3 regions of the Marinomonas sp. HM11-D genome follow, and region 1 is predicted to be linked to each of the others. Evidence: riboswitches for the same ligand, from Rfam matches in the RefSeq annotation. Region 1 holds a riboswitch; each other region holds the start of a gene.
The links. A riboswitch is a leader RNA that binds a small molecule or an ion and turns the genes downstream of it on or off. The one in region 1 is predicted to bind thiamine pyrophosphate.
Positions count from the first base shown of each region.

Region 2: another riboswitch for thiamine pyrophosphate. It lies ahead of thiC (phosphomethylpyrimidine synthase ThiC); the one in region 1 lies ahead of thiD (bifunctional hydroxymethylpyrimidine kinase/phosphomethylpyrimidine kinase).
Region 3: another riboswitch for thiamine pyrophosphate. It lies ahead of thiB (thiamine ABC transporter substrate binding subunit); the one in region 1 lies ahead of thiD (bifunctional hydroxymethylpyrimidine kinase/phosphomethylpyrimidine kinase).

Region 1 covers NZ_JBMMKT010000003.1:117,525-123,947, forward strand. Annotated here, with positions in the region: gene ACOSVP_RS05105 (tannase/feruloyl esterase family alpha/beta hydrolase) at 1-743, opposite strand, end outside; TPP riboswitch at 1,035-1,133, shown strand; gene thiD (bifunctional hydroxymethylpyrimidine kinase/phosphomethylpyrimidine kinase) at 1,208-2,020, shown strand; gene ACOSVP_RS05115 (hypothetical protein) at 2,021-2,380, opposite strand; gene ACOSVP_RS05120 (LysR family transcriptional regulator) at 2,373-3,266, opposite strand; gene ACOSVP_RS05125 (MBL fold metallo-hydrolase) at 3,373-4,230, shown strand; gene ACOSVP_RS05130 (TRAP transporter large permease) at 4,353-5,651, opposite strand; gene ACOSVP_RS05135 (TRAP transporter small permease) at 5,653-6,165, opposite strand; gene dctP (TRAP transporter substrate-binding protein DctP) at 6,235-6,423, opposite strand, start outside.
Region 2 covers NZ_JBMMKT010000004.1:246,422-252,844, forward strand. Annotated here, with positions in the region: gene thiE (thiamine phosphate synthase) at 1-53, opposite strand, end outside; gene thiC (phosphomethylpyrimidine synthase ThiC) at 54-2,045, opposite strand; TPP riboswitch at 2,182-2,286, opposite strand; gene rsmI (16S rRNA (cytidine(1402)-2'-O)-methyltransferase) at 2,350-3,204, opposite strand; gene ACOSVP_RS07920 (penicillin-binding protein activator) at 3,351-5,069, shown strand; gene ACOSVP_RS07925 (YraN family protein) at 5,029-5,406, shown strand; gene ACOSVP_RS07930 (SIS domain-containing protein) at 5,416-6,009, shown strand; gene ACOSVP_RS07935 (ClpXP protease specificity-enhancing factor) at 6,017-6,403, opposite strand.
Region 3 covers NZ_JBMMKT010000001.1:260,308-266,730, forward strand. Annotated here, with positions in the region: gene hldE (bifunctional D-glycero-beta-D-manno-heptose-7-phosphate kinase/D-glycero-beta-D-manno-heptose 1-phosphate adenylyltransferase HldE) at 1-1,232, shown strand, start outside; gene msbA (lipid A export permease/ATP-binding protein MsbA) at 1,232-2,998, shown strand; gene ACOSVP_RS01215 (3-deoxy-D-manno-octulosonic acid transferase) at 3,003-4,241, shown strand; TPP riboswitch at 4,275-4,380, shown strand; gene thiB (thiamine ABC transporter substrate binding subunit) at 4,426-5,436, shown strand; gene thiP (thiamine/thiamine pyrophosphate ABC transporter permease) at 5,440-6,423, shown strand, end outside.

The sequences.
Region 1 (6,423 bases):
ATACTCATTAAAGCTTGAGAGTCCCATGCTTCTGCAACACCTGCACGACTTAAGTGAAAGCCAGGGTTACCCGCGACAATACCATCAAATTCATTAGGGTAACGCTGTGCCGCCATCATGGCTTCACGACCACCGTTGGAGCACCCCATAAAATAGGTATAATCTGGTCGTTGTGAGTAGTATTCGTCGACGATTCGTTTCGCCTGAACCGTTACTTTGCCAATCGCCGCATAAGCAAAATCAAGACGAGCTTGCTGATCAAAGCCAAACTCAGGGCTTGGCGTCGGATGACCACCATCCATAGAAACAACCGCATAACCTCGGGTTAACGCTGGTGAAGCGGTCGATTCATTCACTGGAATGCGCCCCAGTGCGTTGGCAAGAAAGCCGTCCACACCGCCACCGCCTTGGAATAACAAACGCTGTTGCCAATTGCTAGGAAGGCGCATTTCAAAATGAATGCCGTAAGGCTTACCATCCGCCCCAGTGCGCTCTTCAATCACCCCCTGAACAAGGCAGTGCGCTGGCAAATCCACATCAGACATATTAGCGCCAGTAAAAGCTGCCATGGGGTCTTTTGCGGCAGGACCAGCTGCCACCCATTCGGCCTTGGTGATTTCTACATTATGCTCACTTAGGTCCATTAACCCCGCACACATCTGATCACTTGCGTAGGCCATTGGCGCTGCCAAACCTGACAAAGCCAAGCTCGGCAGCAACACCTTTTTCAAAACGCTATTCATTTTCGACTCCTTAGCTATTTTGCCCTTCATGTCGCAGTCCCATGTACAAATCGTACCGTGACATATGCTTTATCGTTATAGCCTATAACGATACAAAAAGCCTATCTTACGCCCTTGCGTAAACGCATCAACAACACTGAAAGATAGCCTAAATATTACCTATATTTTCAATTAGAACAGCCAGTTATGTAACAAAGTCTAGAATTCCTTACGGTTATAGTTAGGACGAAATATACGGACAATTTTGCTATGAACGCTAGCTATAAATCACTGCAGATTGATATGATTAGTTCCACATAGTCGGGGAGCAAAACTGCTGAGATCGCTTAAGCGAGACCCGTTGAACCTGATTCAGTTAGTACTGACGTAGGGAACTATGGGAAAGATTCTGCTTAGCCCAACCATTGTCCTTGGTGTGAGGCGCTGTTTTTCTTCCCGTTCCTTTGCGTCGTAAAGGAACCTTTATGACCCAAACCACCCCTATTACGCTCACCATTGCTGGCTCTGACAGCGGCGGTGGCGCAGGCATTCAAGCCGATATCAAAGCCATTTCAGCAACCGGCAGTTACGCTTGCAGCGTGATTACAGCCACCACCGCACAAAACACCTTGGGCGTCAGCGACGTACATCCGATCCCCGCGCAGCATGTAGCGGCGCAACTCGATGCAGTATTCAGCGATCTAGCTATTCAAGCGGTTAAGATTGGTATGTTGGCCGATGCAAATATTATCAAGGTGGTCGCGGATAAACTGCGCCACTATCAGCCTAGTTATGTGGTATTGGACCCAGTAATGGTCGCTACCAGCGGTGATCTATTGCTTCAGCAAGAAGCCATCAAAACCATGCAGTCGGAGTTGTTTCCCCTAGTGGATTTGATTACCCCGAATCTACCGGAAGCAGCAACTTTGCTCGGTAAGGCTACACCTCACACTGAAGCCGAAGCGCTCGCTATGATTGACGAGCTAAAGCGTTTGCCAGCGGCGGTGTTATTAAAAGGTGGGCATCTAGCAGAAGGGCCAGACAGCAAGGACTGGCTGATTAAAGACGAGCAAGTGCTGCTGTACTCTAGCCCAAGAATCGCAACCAAAAACACCCATGGCACGGGCTGTACCTTATCGGCAGCGATTGCTTCATTTTTGGCACAAGGGCTTGCTCTTGAAAGCGCCGTTGATCAAGCGAAAACCTATTTAAGCCAAGCCATTGCGCACGCGGATGAATTGAACATAGGCAAAGGCCATGGCCCGGTGCATCACTTTTTCAAACAAGCGAACTCATGATTAGTATTGCCACTGACCTTGTTCACGGACGATTTCAAGACCCGCACCACAGTTGATTTCCAGAGCGCCATGTTCAAACAAAGTAAACTGGCGCTTATCATCGCGAAAACGGTAACCAATAAACTGACAAGGGGTTTCACCGTCAGCACAGAGGCGATGTAAGGTACGACCTTCATAGTGTTGCACCTTACCGGATTCCTTCAGGGTCAGTGCAAATGACATTTTCTGACAGGCCACCTCACCTTCAGGGCAGCGGGAGGTCACATCAATTTGATACGACTCAGTGGTGAGCGTTTGTGCGCTGGCAAGCGTTGCACTAAAACAGACAGCGACAATCGCTAATAGCGAGGGTTTAGTCATCAAAATACTCCTTCATCTTGATTACCATAAAGTCGATAAAGCTACGTAGCAAGGGCGACATTTGTTTGCGAGTGGCATAGATACCATAAATACCGAGCTGGTTCGGCTCAAACTCTGGCAACAACGAGACTAACCGCCCGTCCGCCAAATGCTGTTTAACCGAATACCAAGGCTGCAGGCTGATACCACCGCCTAATAGGGTGCTACGCAACAGCAGCGTAGAAATATTGCTGCTAAGGTTACCTGATACCGCCACGCTGGTCTCCCCTGCAACGCCTTGAAATTGCCATAAACTTTGACCAAAGTAGGAATAGGTCAAACAGTTGTGCCGTGATAGCTCATCAATGGTGCGTGGCATGCCTTGCTCGCGAAGATATTCGGGACTGGCGCAGACTACCGAACGGCAAACGCCCAACTTACGCGCCACCAAATTCGGGTCCAAATCATTGGTAATGCGTATCGCCAGATCGATGCGCTCCTCGACAAGATTGACCGAACGATCGCCCACCAGCACATCGATCTTCACCGCAGGATACAAGCGTAAATACTCATCCACCGCTTGAATCAAAAAATCATCGGCAAAAGTATGACTACAGGTGATGCGCAGTAGCCCACGAGGCTCACTGTCGGGACGAATCGCCAATTGCTCCATTTCATCGCCGATGGAAAGCATGGTGCGTGCACGATCCAGCACATCTTCCCCAGCGCCCGTCAAACTGATACGCCGCGTAGTTCGGTGTAACAGACGCGAGCCCATCCAGCGTTCCAGCTCCGCGATATAACGCGTCACCATGGCACGAGAAATATCCAATTGATCTGCCGCCGCCGTCAAACTGCCGCGATCAGCAACCGTTACAAAGACTTTAAGAGCCGTTAATCTATCCATTTTATTTGTTCGATATATGCAACAGTGAAGTTAATATTATGCCGTATTTGAACCATCTAGTTTGCAATATACTTTTCTCATTCCATTTCACCACGAGGTTTTAAGAATGAAAAAGTCATTGACCACTGCCCTAGCTGTCAGCGCTCTAACCCTAGCCGTTTCCAATGCTCAAGCGTTCGAAGTTGAAGTTTACAATGCCGCTCAGAATGGCATTTTCCCGGTATCTTCTGAGCTATTAGTGGGCGAAAAAGAAGCGATTTTGGTGGACGCTCAGTTTGATACGAAAAACGCCCAGAAGCTAGTAGATTTGATCAAAGCCAGCAACAAAACCCTGAAGCAGGTCTACATCAGTGGCGGTGACCCTGACTACTACTTTGGCCTTGAAACCATTGTTGATGCCTTCCCTAATGTAGAAGTCATTGCCAGTGAATATGTGGTGCATCACATTGAAGAAACCAAAGATCAAAAATTGGCTTACTGGGGACCCATTTTGGGCGACGCTGCACCAGCGAAAGTGATTGTGCCTAAGATCAACAACACCACTAGTCTAACGTTAGATGGCAAAGCCATTGAAATTAAGGCTATTAACACAGCAGATGCCTACCTATGGGCCCCTTCTGAAAAAACCGTGTTTGGTGGCGTCGCCGTGTCGAGCGGTTTGCATGTGTGGATGGCAGATAGCCAAACTCAAGCTGCACGTCAACATCGTATCGATACCATGAATGAAATCGTCGCTCTTAACCCAAACACAGTAGTACCGGGCCATTACGTCGGCGAACTGCCAAGTGGGGCAAGTGCAGCAGAATTTACCCGTGATTACATCAAAACGTTTGTGTCTAAATTAGATCAAGCCAGCAATTCAAATGATCTTGTTGAGGCCATGAAGGCAGCCTATCCTGACTTAAAACCAACGGATGGCTTATTCATCGGTGCCAAGGTCGCCACTGGCGAAATGAAGTGGTAATCCGACTTTAAAACGATAAGACAAAGAAAAAGCCAGTCACCCACAGAGTGACTGGCTTTTTCTATTCAAAGTACTGATCAAGAGACCGTTATACTTTTTAGCCTTTCTCCACAAATCTTGTCTTAAACAAAGCCAAGCAGACGTGGCAAGAACAAAGATAGTTCAGGCACAAAAGTGGTAATTAACATTACCGGCATGGCCACAAAGCCCATCAACGCCAACGCTGGCATCACGGTGCGGTGAATCGACACCTGACCGATACGACACGCCATATAGAGAATGGGCGCGACCGGCGGGCTGTTAGCACCGATAACGACTGAACAGGCCACGATTGAAGCAAAGTGCACAGGGTGTACACCGCTATCCACCATCAACGGCATAAACAAAGGTGCAACCACCACAGTTACCGATACGTCGTCCATGATCATACCAGCGATGATTAGGAATACGTTCACCGCAATCAAAATCAGCAATGGGTTTTCAATCAGCGAGCTAACCAATTGCGTTAGATCTTGCGGAATACGTTCCATCGCCAAAATACGGCCGATCATAAAGCTGAATAGCAAGATCAAAATCACCGTACCCGTTGTTTCTGCAGCCGACACTACACTGCGTGAGAAACGTTTAACGGTTAAGTCTTTGTAGATAAAGAAACCAATAATCATGGCAGCAAAAGCGGCTACCGCTGCCGCTTCGGTTGGCGTGAAAATACCACCGTAGATACCACCTAGGATGATGATTGGCAACGACAAGGCAGGGAAAGCACGTAACGTAGCGCGGGCTTTACTTGGCGCTTTTTCCATTCCTTCCGTGGCAGCGTTGTTAATCTCATCAAAGAAGCGACCAACACTAAAACGGTTCGCGATAATTAGACCAATAATCAATAAAAACGCAGGACCGATCGATGCGGCAAAACAAGCTGCCACGGACTGACGTGTTACCACGGCAAACAGAATCATGGTGATCGATGGTGGGATCAAGATCCCCAACAACGACGAAATACCCAATAGCGCAGACGAGTACCCACGAGGATAACCACGTTGTTCCAATGGCCCAATCATAATGGTACCGATAGACGCTACCGCAGCCGTTGCGGTACCCGCAATCGCACCAAAAATACCAGACGCCACCACCATGGATGCACCCATACCGCCACGGCGCTTACCGATCATGACTTCGATAAAGTCCACCAGACGCTTGGCGATACCACCGCTTTGCATCAGGTAACCGGTTAATACAAACAATGGTAAAGCGATCAAAATCACCGAATCTAATGAACGGTAACCTTGCAACATCAAGGTATTTAAATTGGCATCGTAGGCATACACCAAGTACGCCAAGACACCAGCAAATGACCAAGCGACTGGCACCCCAATGATCATCAATAGCATCAGCAGGCCAACTGCAATTAAACCATCCATACTACTGAACCTCTTTACTTAAACGACGCGCACTGGCAACAGAACAAATAAAGTCACGCAGTGAGTAACATGTACAACCAATCGCCGCCATCATGATCGAAGCCTGTGGCAGCCATAAAGGAATTCCCATACCTGGAGAAGATTGTGGACGGCGCATCCCCCACGCCAACATACGGTAAGACAACACAACAAAGAACACACAGATGGCGAAGGTAATCAATGAAATCAATGCCTTATGCATTAATTTCATGCGCTCATCGGTAATTTTTAATTCTACGAAATCCACCACAAGATGCTCATTGCGGCGACTAGCGATCAAACCACCCAGCATGTACAACCACATACCAAACAACATAATGAGCTCAAGCAAGCCCACGATAGACCAGCCAAATACATAACGAGCGAGTACTAAAAACAGCATCAGGCCAACCACTAACAGGCTCGACACAAATGCCGCCGCCTCCAACAGCCAACCGACACGTTTATCTAAATTAGAAAAAAACGTAAACATCATTGCTCCAGTTTAAGAAAAAACCAGCCCGATACGGGCTGGTCTAAAAGGAGTTACTTCAACAGTTAGAGCTTATAAAGGTGAAGCATTTTTGCGGATCACATCCATGATCTCAGAGCCAATCTCGTCATCCATTAGTGGCCATACTTTTTCACGAGCCGCTTTGGCGAACTCACGAATTTGCTCGTCGCTTGGCTCAAAGTATTCCATACCCGCTTTTTGCGCTTCAGCGATGTAGTGATCGTCTTGCTCTTTCGCCGC
Region 2 (6,423 bases), on a different contig from region 1:
GATTTAAACCCAGCGTCTCGAAACGCTATTTGTTTAACATCTGTTGTGGTCATTTACTGTTCCGTCTCTAGCTCGTCTTCAGAACGTTTATCGGTTTTCTTCTTGTCAGTCGCTAGCTTGTCTGTCGTTAAGTAGACATCGCTGCCTAGCTCCTTGAACTGCTCCGACATTTGCTGCATGCCTGCTTCTGCCGTTACGTCCACCGCTTCGATCTTCTCAAGGCCTGCGGCGTAGTCACGTACTTCTTGAGTGATCTTCATCGAACAGAATTTTGGACCACACATAGAACAGAAATGCGCCACTTTACCCGATGCTTGCGGTAGGGTTTCATCGTGGTAAGAGCGTGCTGTGACTGGGTCTAGTGACAAGTTGAATTGATCTTCCCAACGGAATTCAAAACGGGCTTTTGACAAGGCGTTGTCACGTACTTGGGCACCTGGGTGACCTTTGGCCAAGTCCGCCGCGTGGGCAGCGATCTTGTAAGTGATCAGACCTTGCTTCACGTCTTCTTTGTTCGGTAGACCCAAGTGTTCTTTTGGTGTCACGTAACACAACATGGCACAGCCGTACCAACCGATTTGCGCGGCACCGATACCTGAAGTGATGTGGTCGTAACCCGGTGCGATGTCTTGTGTTAGGGGGCCTAAGGTGTAGAACGGTGCTTCATGGCAGTGCTCAAGTTGCAGATCCATGTTCTCTTTGATCAGCTGCATTGGCACGTGGCCTGGGCCTTCGATCATCACCTGAACATCGTAGTCCCATGCAATTTTCGTTAGCTCACCTAGAGTGCGAAGCTCTGACAATTGCGCTTCGTCGTTGGCATCCATGATCGAACCTGGACGTAGACCGTCACCTAGGGAAAGCGCCACATCGTAGGCCGCACAGATTTCACAGATTTCTTTGAAACGGGTGTAAAGGAAGTTTTCTTCGTGGTGCGCTAGACACCATTTCGCCATGATGGAACCACCGCGAGACACGATGCCGGTTAGGCGTTTCGCTGTCATAGGCACGTAACGTAGTAGGACACCACAGTGGATGGTGAAGTAGTCCACGCCCTGCTCCGCTTGCTCAATCAGAGTATCGCGGAACACTTCCCAGTTTAGGTCTTCGGCCACGCCGTCCACTTTTTCTAGTGCTTGGTAAATCGGTACCGTACCGATTGGCACTGGCGAGTTACGTAGGATCCATTCACGAGTTTCGTGGATGTTTTTGCCAGTCGACAAATCCATTACGGTGTCCGCGCCCCAGCGTGTTGACCATACCAGCTTCTCGACTTCTTCTTCGATCGAAGACGTTAGCGCCGAGTTACCAATGTTGGCATTGACCTTCACTAGGAAGTTACGGCCGATGATCATTGGCTCGGTTTCTGGGTGGTTGATGTTGTTAGGGATGATGGCGCGGCCTTCGGCAACTTCTTTACGCACGAATTCTGGCGTGATTTCCGTTTGAATATTGGCACCGAAGCTGTGGCCTGGGTGTTGTTTTAGCAACAGCTCAGATTTAATCGCTTGCAGGTTTTGGTTCTCACGGATGGCAATGTATTCCATCTCAGGTGTGATGATGCCTTGGCGCGCGTAATGCATTTGCGTCACGCATTGACCCGCTTTGGCTTTACGTACCGTTGGTAGGTGCTTAAAACGTAGCTCGTCTAGCTCGTTATTTGCTAAACGCTCTTGAGCGAAGTTTGAGCTTACGCCTTCTAGCACTTCGGTATCGTTACGAGCTTCGATCCATTGCTGACGTAGTGCTTTAAGGCCCACGTGTACGTCGATGTTTTCTGCTGGATCCGCGTATGGACCCGCTGTGTCGTACACGTAAATTGGCTCGTTTGGCTCAAAGGTTAGGTTTTCAGGATCTGAACCAATCGGCGTGTCGGTTAGGTTGATCTGACGCATTGGCACTTGGATCGAGGCATCAGAGCCTTGTACGTAAATACGCTCAGACGACGGAAATGGCGTCGCTTGCAAAGACTCGATAAAGGCTTTGGCTTCTAGACGGGCTTTTTCACGTGTTTTTTTGTTTGGCTTTGGAATGTTGGTCGACATAAGCAGATTCCCATTATGTTTGTATTTGGAAAAAATGCTTGTCAGGAGGTCACGTACTTCCACGTACGCGCGGTTGTTCTAATCCTATCGCACAAGGTTCGTGCTTGGGAAAAACAACGCTATTTCAGCAGAAAAGAAATGATGCTTTCTTGTTCCCTTCGCAGGTATTAGCCTGATCAGGTTCTGCGGATCCCGCATTAAAATGCGATCTCAGCCAATTAAGGCACTCCGACAAGTTGCGCATCAGTATACGCGTTTGTTTGTTGCTGTAAACAAGCAAACGCGAAATGGCTAGATTAAGGAATTACTCTTCGTTCATCGCCAGTGCTTGTTTGTACAAGGCGTTTTTCTTCTCGCCAGTGATTTCAGCGGCTAAGGCTGCAGCTTGCTTTACTGGTAATTCTTTCAGCAGAATCTTTAGAATTTTAATGGCTTCACCGTTGTCTTCTTCCTGTGCAGGTAAAGACACCATCATCACGAATTCACCGCGAGTTTGGTTGCTATCGTCTTCTAAAATGCGCTTAATTTCTGAAACCGAGCCTGACAGGAAGGTTTCAAACGTCTTGGTTAATTCGCGCGCCAAGGCCACTTGAGCTTGCTCACCCCATACCGCTTCTAGATCTTCTAAACAGTCTAAAATACGGTGGGTTGACTCGTAGAACACCACAGTACCAAGGCTTGGTGTCCAGCTCGACATTTCATCACGACGAGATTTACTTTTTGCTGGCAAAAAGCCAACAAAGCTAAAACGATCGGTCGGCAGTCCCGAGGCACAAAGGGCGGTAATCAAGGCAGACGGGCCTGGAACGGGAACTACTTTGTGGCCTTCTTGACGTAAGAAGTTCACCACATGGTAACCAGGATCAGAGATCAAGGGCGTGCCCGCATCAGAGATCAAAGCAACGTTTTTACCGTCACTTAACAAGGAAGCAATGTAGGAAGCTTTATCGCGCTCATTGTGGTCATGTAGAGCAAACAGTTTGGTGTCGATACCAAAATGATTCATTAAACGTTTGCTATGACGGGTGTCTTCCGCGGCGATAAAGTCAACTTCTTGTAAAACTCGTTTTGCACGATCCGTAAAATCATCTAGATTGCCAATTGGGGTCGCTACAATGTAGAAGGTTCCTCTCACATCATTATCAGACTGTGTTACCATGATTCCTCTTTTATAGGCTTAAGTATTGCGTGCATATGAGTTTGTTTAGATCCCGTATCATACCACTTTCCTTAGTTACATTGTCGCTAATTGGTTGTGGTGCTATTGAAACTTCCGTACCCAGTTCTGGTATGACGAATGCTCAAATGGAACAAGGTAGCGATTTATCTGATTACAACTACGCCCTAGCACAAGCTCAGGCGCAATCCACTCCAGAACAAGCCGCGCCCTATTACTGGGCTGCAGCACAAGCACTGGTGATGGATGGGCAGTATCTTCAGGCGCGAACCTTGTTGGAAACCCACGTACTTCCGATTCGTGGCCAAAGCCAACTCGATGGCTATTTGCTGATGAGTGATATTGCCTTAGCGCAAGAAACGCCGATGTTGGCGCTGCAGCTGTTGAACCAAGCGGCAGAGCTGCCTTTAACTCAGCGTCCTAGCAACAATATCAAGGTATTGCAGCAACGCGCCAAAGTAATGGCATCCATGGATAATTGGCCCAATGCAGTTCGCGATTACATGCAGTTGAGCCTGATGCTGCCAGCTGATCAGCAAGAACAGAACCGCGCTGAGCTTTGGTTCGCCATTCAGAACTTAACCGATAGCGAAGTCACTGACCTAGAAGGCAATCAATTGCCATTATTGGATGGCTGGCTGGATGTTTCTAAGATTTTGCGTCAGCAGTCTTTGACGGTGGAGCAACAGGTCGCGGAGTATCAATCTTGGCAACGCATTCACGGTAGCCACCCAGCAGCCGTGTACCCGCCATTGGACTTCCAGATCATGGCGTCACTTGAGCAAAACATGCCAACGTCCATTGCGGTGATGCTACCGATGAGCAAAGAGCTTAAGGTTGCCTCTGAAGCGATTCTAGATGGTCTTTTACAGCAGTATTACGCCAACAGCGATGTACAGCCTAACTTGCACATCATTGATACGGACCAATACAGCCAATTCTCGCAAGCCTACTTAGCTGCTTTAGAAACTGGCGCGGAAACCATCATCGGGCCACTGCGTAAACAAAACGTAGGTCAGTTAGCGGACTTGGTACAAGACGTTCCAACGATTGCTTTAAACCAATTGGAAAACAATCGCACGATTCCAAACTTGTACCATTTCTCTCTGAACGTGAGTGACGACATTCGCGAACTGATTGCCTTTGCCAAAAAAGAAGGCGCAGACAATGCCGCCATTCTTGCCATGGAGTCCACTTGGGCTTTACGTCAAAGTGATTTGTTTAAAGAAATTGCGCAAGAGACACATTTACCGGTACTGACATCACTGTCTTATGAGGACACGCCAAACGGTCGTGCTCAGGCGGTCAAGAAACTGCTGCAAGTAGACGAAAGTGAAGCACGTATTCGTAGTATTCAACAGTGGACCCAGCAAGAAGTCGAAGCAACGCCTCGAGCCCGTCAAGATTTGGACTATGTCTACTACATAGGCAAACTAGACGACGCTAAGCAGATTCGACCACTGTTGAACTTCTACTTTGCTGAGGACATCCCAATGCTGGCCTCACAAACCATTCACGATAAGACGCCAAGCTCTACCAGCAAGAGCGAGGACATTGAGCGCATTATCTTTACTGAACTGCCTGCTGTTTTAGAGTCGGCGGATCAACACAGCAACAAGCCGTTCGTTTTACAGCGCCTCACAGCACTGGGTAACGACAGCTATATATTGGCTAAGCGTTTAGCACTGTTCACCAATGTTAAATCGGCAAAGGTGTCCGCTCGCACAGGTATTATTACCCTAGACGACGACGGCATCTTTAACCGCCGCCCTAACATAGTGACCTATAAGCAAGGAGAGCTTATCGATGCTAAGGAAAGTTATTTCGCCCAGAAGGAAACAGAATGATGGCGCTAAGGCAGAGCAACTTGCCGAGCGCTATCTAGTCCAACAGGGCTATCAGTTTATAGCTCGAAATTTTCACTCACGCGTGGGTGAAGTTGATTTGATTATGCGCAATGGCCAGACCATTGTGTTTGTAGAAGTGCGTTATCGAGCCGATGCCTCCCGAGGCAGTGCCGCAGAAAGCATAACCAAACAAAAGTATCTCCGCTGTTTAAAAACAGCGGAGTACTGGTTAATCAAAAACAATTTGCAGAGCAGCCAATACCAAATAGATGTCATTGCCATAGATGGTCTACTCGACATCCACAACATACATTGGTTGCCAGCAGTACAGATATAGTAGTCACACATGGATTATCAAGAAGCCATTTACACCCAGTTCGCTCAGAGTTTTGAGTCACAACAATACGCACTAGAGACCTTACCACCGTACATTGAACATGCGGCAAAGGTGCTGTTTAACAGCATCGCCAATGGCGGCAAAGTCGTAGCGATAGGCAATGGCACAGGTGCCTATATTTCACAATATTTCAGCACCCTATTACTAGACCGCATGGACCGCGAGCGCCCTGGCCTACCAGCGGTTTCTTTAACCAGTAATGGTAATGCCCTGCTTGCGATCACTCATAACGACAGCTATCACGATGTGTTTTCTAAGCAAATCACAGCAATTGGTAACCCTGGCGATGTGCTGTTTGTGGTGGCCAATAAAGGCAATACATCACCGATTATTCAGGCGATTCAAGCGGCCCACGAACGTAAGATGAACATCGTTGCTTTGACCACGCCAGATGCGAAGAACGTCTCTTCCCTAACGTCACGGGATGATACAGAAATTAAGATCAATCTGACGGGAACTGCACGCGTACAAGAAGTGCAAACCACTGTCGTTCATGCCTTGGTGGATCTACTTGAACGACAGCTGTTTGGTTATGAAGACTAAAGGTCGCTTATTTAACAACCTTTAGTGTGAAGCCTTTCTTTGGCGGCTCCGGTGGCGTTGGTTCTGGCGCTGGAGTCTCATCAAACTCTTCTGGTGGAAACACCAAGCCATCGCCATCTTCTTTCGCGTATAGCGCAATCGCTGCTGCCATTGGTACGTATACCTGCATCGGCTTGCCACTAAAGCGTGCTTCAAACGACACACCTTGCTTATCAATATGCAAATGACGCACGGCATTCATGCTGATATTCAGCACGATTTGGCCATCATTCACAAATTCACGTGGCACCTCAGCACCCGGAAAGTCCGCATCCACCAACAAGTATGGTGTCATGCTATTGTCTGCTATCCACTCGTAAGTAGCATTTAGCAAATAAGAACGTTTTGGAATCATTCACTGCACTCCAGAAAAAA
Region 3 (6,423 bases), on a different contig from region 1:
GTGTGTCTTTAGTCGGTGTTGTCGGCAATGATGAGAATGCGGTGGCGCTGGAAAACTCGCTGACCAAATATGGCGTTGAATGCCATTTTGTCACGGCAGATAACTTGCCAACCATTACCAAACTACGTGTGATCAGCCGTCATCAACAGCTAATCCGTTTGGACTTTGAAGAGCGAGAAGATTCTTTAAGCCAAAACCAAGCGGTGGCGGATAAAGTAGCGAGCTTATTGCCTGAATCCAATGCGGTGATCTTCTCGGATTACGCCAAAGGTTGTTTGGCGGATGTGCAAAGCCTGATTCAAATGGCAAACGAAGCCAAGGTGCCGAGTTTTGTTGATCCGAAAGGGGATGATTTCTCCATTTATCAAGGTGCGACCTTGGTAAAACCGAACTTGGTGGAATTTGAGGCCATCGTGGGTAAATGTGCCAACCTAAAAGAGATTGAAGCGAAAGGCTTAGAACTGCGTCAACGCTTTGGTTGGAAAGCCTTGCTAGTAACCCGTGGTGAAGACGGTTTAGTGCTTTTAGAAGATGGCAAACCTTCGTTCTCTCTCGCGACCGCTGCCAAAGAAGTGTTCGATGTCACCGGTGCTGGCGATACGGTAGTGGCGGTGCTAACTGCAGTCTTTACTACCAGTAAACGTTTTGCCGATGCAGTGGATTACGCCAACCAAGCGGCGGGCTATGTGGTGGGTAAATTGGGTACTGCCTCAATTGATGCTGATACCCTAGAAGCCATTATGTTTGCCCGTTCTCACTCCACTAACTTTGGTGTCTTGTCACCAGAAGAACTGCAAGAGCAAATCAAGTTGGCGCAACTGAATGGTGAGAAAATAGTCTTTACCAATGGTTGTTTCGATATTTTGCACCCAGGCCATGTGACCTATATTAAACAAGCCAAAGCGCTAGGCGATCGCCTCGTCGTTGCTGTGAATACCGATGCGTCAGTCAAACGCCTAAAAGGTGAGAGCCGTCCGATCAACGATTTAACCCATCGTATGGCAGTGTTAGAAGGTATCGGTGCCATCGACTGGGTCACTTGGTTTGATGAAGATACGCCACTGGAAATTATTCAGCAATTGACCCCAGATGTGTTGGTAAAAGGTGGTGACTACACCATTGAATCCATTGTCGGTGCCGATCACGTGCTCGATCATGGTGGCGAAGTGAAAGTACTGACCTTTGTCGATGGCTACTCTACGACCAAAATTATTGAAAAGGCGAATAGCTAATGACAGCCTCTGATCAGCAAGAGCCAGTGAAGAAATCTGGGGTAAAGATCTACCTGCGTCTGCTGGGGTATATCAAACCTCAGTGGCCAGCATTTCTTGTCAGTGTGCTGGGATACATGCTGTATGGCGCCATGGAACCAGCATTGGCGGCACAGCTCAAGTACATTGTTGATGTGGTGTCGAGTGGCGCCATTGAAGAAAACCGCTTGCTGATTCCGGCGACTATCTTAGGTATTTTCTTATTACGTGGTATTGGTACCTTCTTTGGAAGCTACTTTATGGCGATCATTGCCAATAAGGTAGTGTATGACCTGCGTACCACCATGTTTGACAAGTTAGTTTTATTGCCGACCAGCTATTACAGTGAAATGCCATCTGGACGCCTGTTATCCAAACTGACTTACGATACCGAACAGGTAATTGGTGCAGTCACTTCGGCAGTGAAAACCTTGTTGCGCGAAGGGCTAACTGTGGTGGGTTTGTTGGGTTACATGCTGTACACCAACTGGAAACTGTCCCTATTATTCTTGTTGATCATTCCTTTGATCGGCTATGTGGTCTCTTACGCCTCAAAACGCTTTCGTAAGCTGAGCCAACGTATTCAAAATGCCATGGGTGGGGTGTCGGATGTGGCGTCTGAGTCCATTAAAGGCCACGAAGTGGTGAAAATCTTTGGTGGCTTTGAGTACGAGCGTGATCGTTTCCGTGAAGCGGCTGGGGATAACAAACGCAGCCAACTTAAAATGGAGCTGACCAAGGCACTGAATATTCCAGTTGTACAGTTTTTGGTGGCGATTTCCCTAGCTATTTTGATTTGGCTAGCGCTGGATCCTAACTTAAGTCAGCACATGTCAGCAGGTGATTTTGTTGCCTTTATTGGTGCCGCGGGTATGTTAAGTAAGCCTGCGCGTCAGTTGACGGATGTGAACAGTATTCTGCAAAAAGGCATTGCTGCGGCACAAAGCATTTTCGAATTCCTCGATATGGATGAAGAAGTCGACAGTGGCAAACAAGAACTGACCCACGCCAAAGGTGAAATTGAGTGGCGTAACCTAAGCTTCCAATACCCTAGCAGTGACCGGTTAATATTGGAAAATATCAACCTAGCGTTACCAGCCGGTAAAACACTGGCGCTGGTGGGGCGTTCTGGTGGCGGTAAGTCTACACTCGCCAACCTAGTGCCGCGTTTGTATGATGTTACGGACGGAAGTTTGTTGGTTGATGGCTTGGATAGTCGTGAGTACGGCCTGAAAAGTTTGCGTAGCCAAATTGCATTGGTGAACCAAAATGTGGTGCTGTTCAACGGTTCGATCCGTGAGAACATAGCTTACGGTTATTTACGTGGCACTTCGGAAGAAGAAGTGATTGCCGCAGCCAAGGCAGCCAATGCTTGGGAGTTTATTGAAAACCTTGAGCACGGTTTGGATACCATGGTTGGCGAGAACGGTGTCTTGCTATCCGGTGGTCAGCGCCAACGTATTGCCATTGCCCGCGCCATTTTGAAAAACGCGCCGATTCTGATTCTAGACGAAGCGACTTCAGCCCTGGATACAGAATCTGAACGAGCGATCCAGCAGGCATTAGATAGTTTGATGAAAGACCGCACCACGATTGCCATTGCGCACCGATTATCGACCATTGAAAACGCCGATATTATTGCCGTGGTGGATCATGGTGTGATCATTGAAGTGGGCTCACACAAAGAGTTGTTGGCGCAAAATGGTGCCTACGCTCAATTGCATCAGAAACAATTTAACGAAGAGTAAAACTATGTGGCTCTATCGTCTGTTACTTGCCTTAGCGTCGCCATTTATCGCGCGACGTATTTGGCGCTTTCACAAGTGCTATGACAATTATCGAGTGCAAGAAGCGCTTGGTAAGTGGGGGCCTGTGCAAGCAGATCTTTGGCTGCATTGCGCCTCTGTCGGTGAAGTTCTGGCGGCGAAAATACTAGTAACGCAATGGCTTGAAGCCAACCCAGGCAAACAATTACTGATCACCACAGTCACGCCTACTGGCGCGGAACAGGTGCAGAAATGGTTTGCAGATCGTGTGCAGCATCGCTATTTACCTTTAGATCACAAGATGTGTGTGCAGCGTGCTTTGAGTAAATTGAGCTGTCCGCAATTGGCGATTATTGAAACCGAGCTTTGGCCTAACCTGTTACAGACCGCCAAGGCCCAAGGTATGACCATTCAGATTATCAATGCTCGCTTAAGTGAGCGTTCCGCCAAGCGTTATCAAAAATTTGCTTTTTTTGCTCGCCCTCTCATGGCTCTGCCGGATCGCTTTTTAGCGCATGCGCCAGCGGATGCAGAGCGTTTTAAGGCGTTGGGGGCGCAAGACGTGCCGGTGGTGGGTAATATCAAATTTGATGTGATAGCGCCGGATGATCCTCAAGTCCCGGTTTGGCGTAAAGCCTTAGCTGCGAAAGGTGAGTTTATATGGATCGCGGCCAGTACCCATGAAGGGGAAGATGCGCTTATTTTGGCGGCGCACAAATCTTTAAAACGCCAGCTCTCTAATGCCAAACTGATTTTGGTGCCGCGTCATCCAGAGCGTTTTGATGAGGTGTTTGCGCAGGCGAAACAGAGTGGTTTTCGAGTTGAGCGTCGCTCCGATGGTCAGCTGGACACTTGGGCTCAGGCAGATGTGTTACTGGGGGATAGCATGGGCGAAATGATGCGTTATTTTGCCATGTCTGATGTGGCTTTCGTAGCGGGTAGCCTGATTGAGCGGGGCGGTCACAACCCAATCGAGCCTGCGATCTTAGCTAAACCTGTGATCGTGGGGGAGCATACCTTCAATTTTGCCGAGATCACTGAGTCCTTGATTCACGATCAAGGGGCGCTTCGAGTGCACTCGATTACAGAGCTGGTGGATCAGCTGCTGTATCTGAAGAATATCTATGTGCGCCAAACCATGGGCCAGAAAGCCTTGGCCAATGCTAAAGCCAATCAAGGGGCTTTGGCACGTGTATTAGACTATTTAAAGAGCAACAACAGTTAGCTATCTGTAGAGCCTCTGCTAGAATAGCGGCGAATGTATCTCATGGGGTGTGGCTTTGGCCGCTGAGAAACCATTGATGGTTAACCCATTGAACCTGAACCAGATCATGCTGGCGTAGGAATTGAGATAGCAAGCCCTTCACATCTTGCCCATCCAGTTATACGCCGCTCACTTAGGAGCGACTATGTTTTCTAATTCTTTGGCGTCTTTCAAATCTCTTGCGTTTGGTACCACCGCCTTATTGGCGACGTCTTTGGTATCTGCTGAAACCTTAACGGTTTACACCTACGATGCGTTTGCATCGGAATGGGGCCCTGGTCCAAAGATCAAAGCGAACTTTGAAGCACAATGTAACTGTGAACTGAATTTTGTGGCGCTGGATTCGTCTGTTGGTATTTTGTCACGTGCGCAACTTGAGGGTGAGGCATCAGAAGCGGATGTGTTGCTTGGCCTTGATTTAAATGTGATGGAAGCGGCGAAGCAAACGGGTTTGCTGGCGAAACACAGTGTCGATACCTCTAACGTCACCACACCAGGTGGTTGGAGTGATGAAAACTTCGTTCCGTTTGATCAAGGCTACTTTGCTTTTATCTACGACAGTGAAAAGCTTGCAACAGCGCCAACCTCCCTAAAAGACGTGGTTGAAAACCAAGACCTGAAAGTGATTTACCAAGATCCTCGTACATCAACGCCGGGGTTAGGCTTACTGCTATGGATGAAAGCTGTGTACGGTGATCAAGCGGCGGACGCATGGGCGAAATTGGCAAGTCATACGGTGACGGTGACCAAAGGCTGGTATGACGGCTACAGCCTGTTCCTAAAAGGGGAAGCGGACGTGGTACTAAGTTACACCACATCACCGGCCTACCATATCGTTGCTGAGGGCGAACATAAGTACAAAGCAGCTACTGCGAGCGAAGGTTTTTACCCACAGATCGAAGTGGCGGCTATGTTAGAAAATGCACCTCATAAAGCGTTAGCTGAACAGTTTATGCAATTTATCCTAGAGCCTGGTTTCCAAAACGTGGTGGCAACCGGTAACTGGATGTACCCAGTGATGAGCAATGTGGATCCACTGCCAGAAGCTTTTACCTCACAACCACAACCGACCAAGGTATTGACGCTAGAGGCTGAGCAAGTGGCACAGCAGCGTCAAGCTTGGATCAATGAATGGTTGGAAGCAACGACTCGATAAGCTTTGATTTTCTCCCCTTATCTACGCCCAGCTTGGCTGGGCGTTTCGCTTTATTTGGTGATCGCCGCTGCGGCTTTGGTAGCATTGCTAGAGTACGCGTCCCCTAGTTCTTGGGGGCGTTATCTCGCCGATCCTTACACATGGCGAGTGGTGCGCTTTTCCTTTACTCAAGCGAGTTTAAGTGCCTTGCTGAGTATCTTGTTGGCCATTCCCATGGCTTCTTGCCTGTTTCATCGACGTTTTATCGGTCGTCAAACACTCTTGTCTCTGTTTGCCATTTCCATTGTGGTGCCGACCATTGTCGCTATCTTGGGGATTGTGGTGGTCTATGGCCGTAATGGCTGGTTTACCTCGTTGTTCGGTACTCCGTTTCCCTTGTATGGCCTAGGTGGCATTTTATTGGCCCATGTGTTTTTCAATATGCCATTGGCGGTACGGGTGATTTTGCAGGCTTATCAATTGATTCCAGACGCCCAGTGGCGGCTTGCCAGTCAGTTAGGTTTTAGTCGTTGGCATGTGTTCCGCTTAATTGAATGGCATTATCTGAAAAAGAATCTGCCAGGCTTGTTTCTGCTGATTTTTATGTTGTGCTTTTCCGGTTTTGCCGTGGTGCTGAGTCTAGGTGGCGGGCCCCGTTCGAGCACTTTGGAAGTGGCCATTTATCAGGCGCTGCGTTTTGAATTTGATTTAAACAAAGCCAGTTACTTATCGTTATTACAGGTGGCGATTTGTTCTTTGGTGGCGTTGGCGGTGTATAAACTGGCGCCGCCGATCCGTCAGGATGTGAGCATATATCAAGGGCAACGGTTAGCCATGCGCTCCAGTGGGGTGGCCAAGGTCGTTGACTTTAGCACCCTAGCAATCGTGCTGCTTTGGGTGTTGCCGCCCTTTGTGGCGATTCTTGCTCCCGTGGTGACGGCCTTGTTTTGGCAAACCTTATGGTCGGGTGATCTATGGTGGTCGGTGTGGCACTCGCTGCGCATTGCT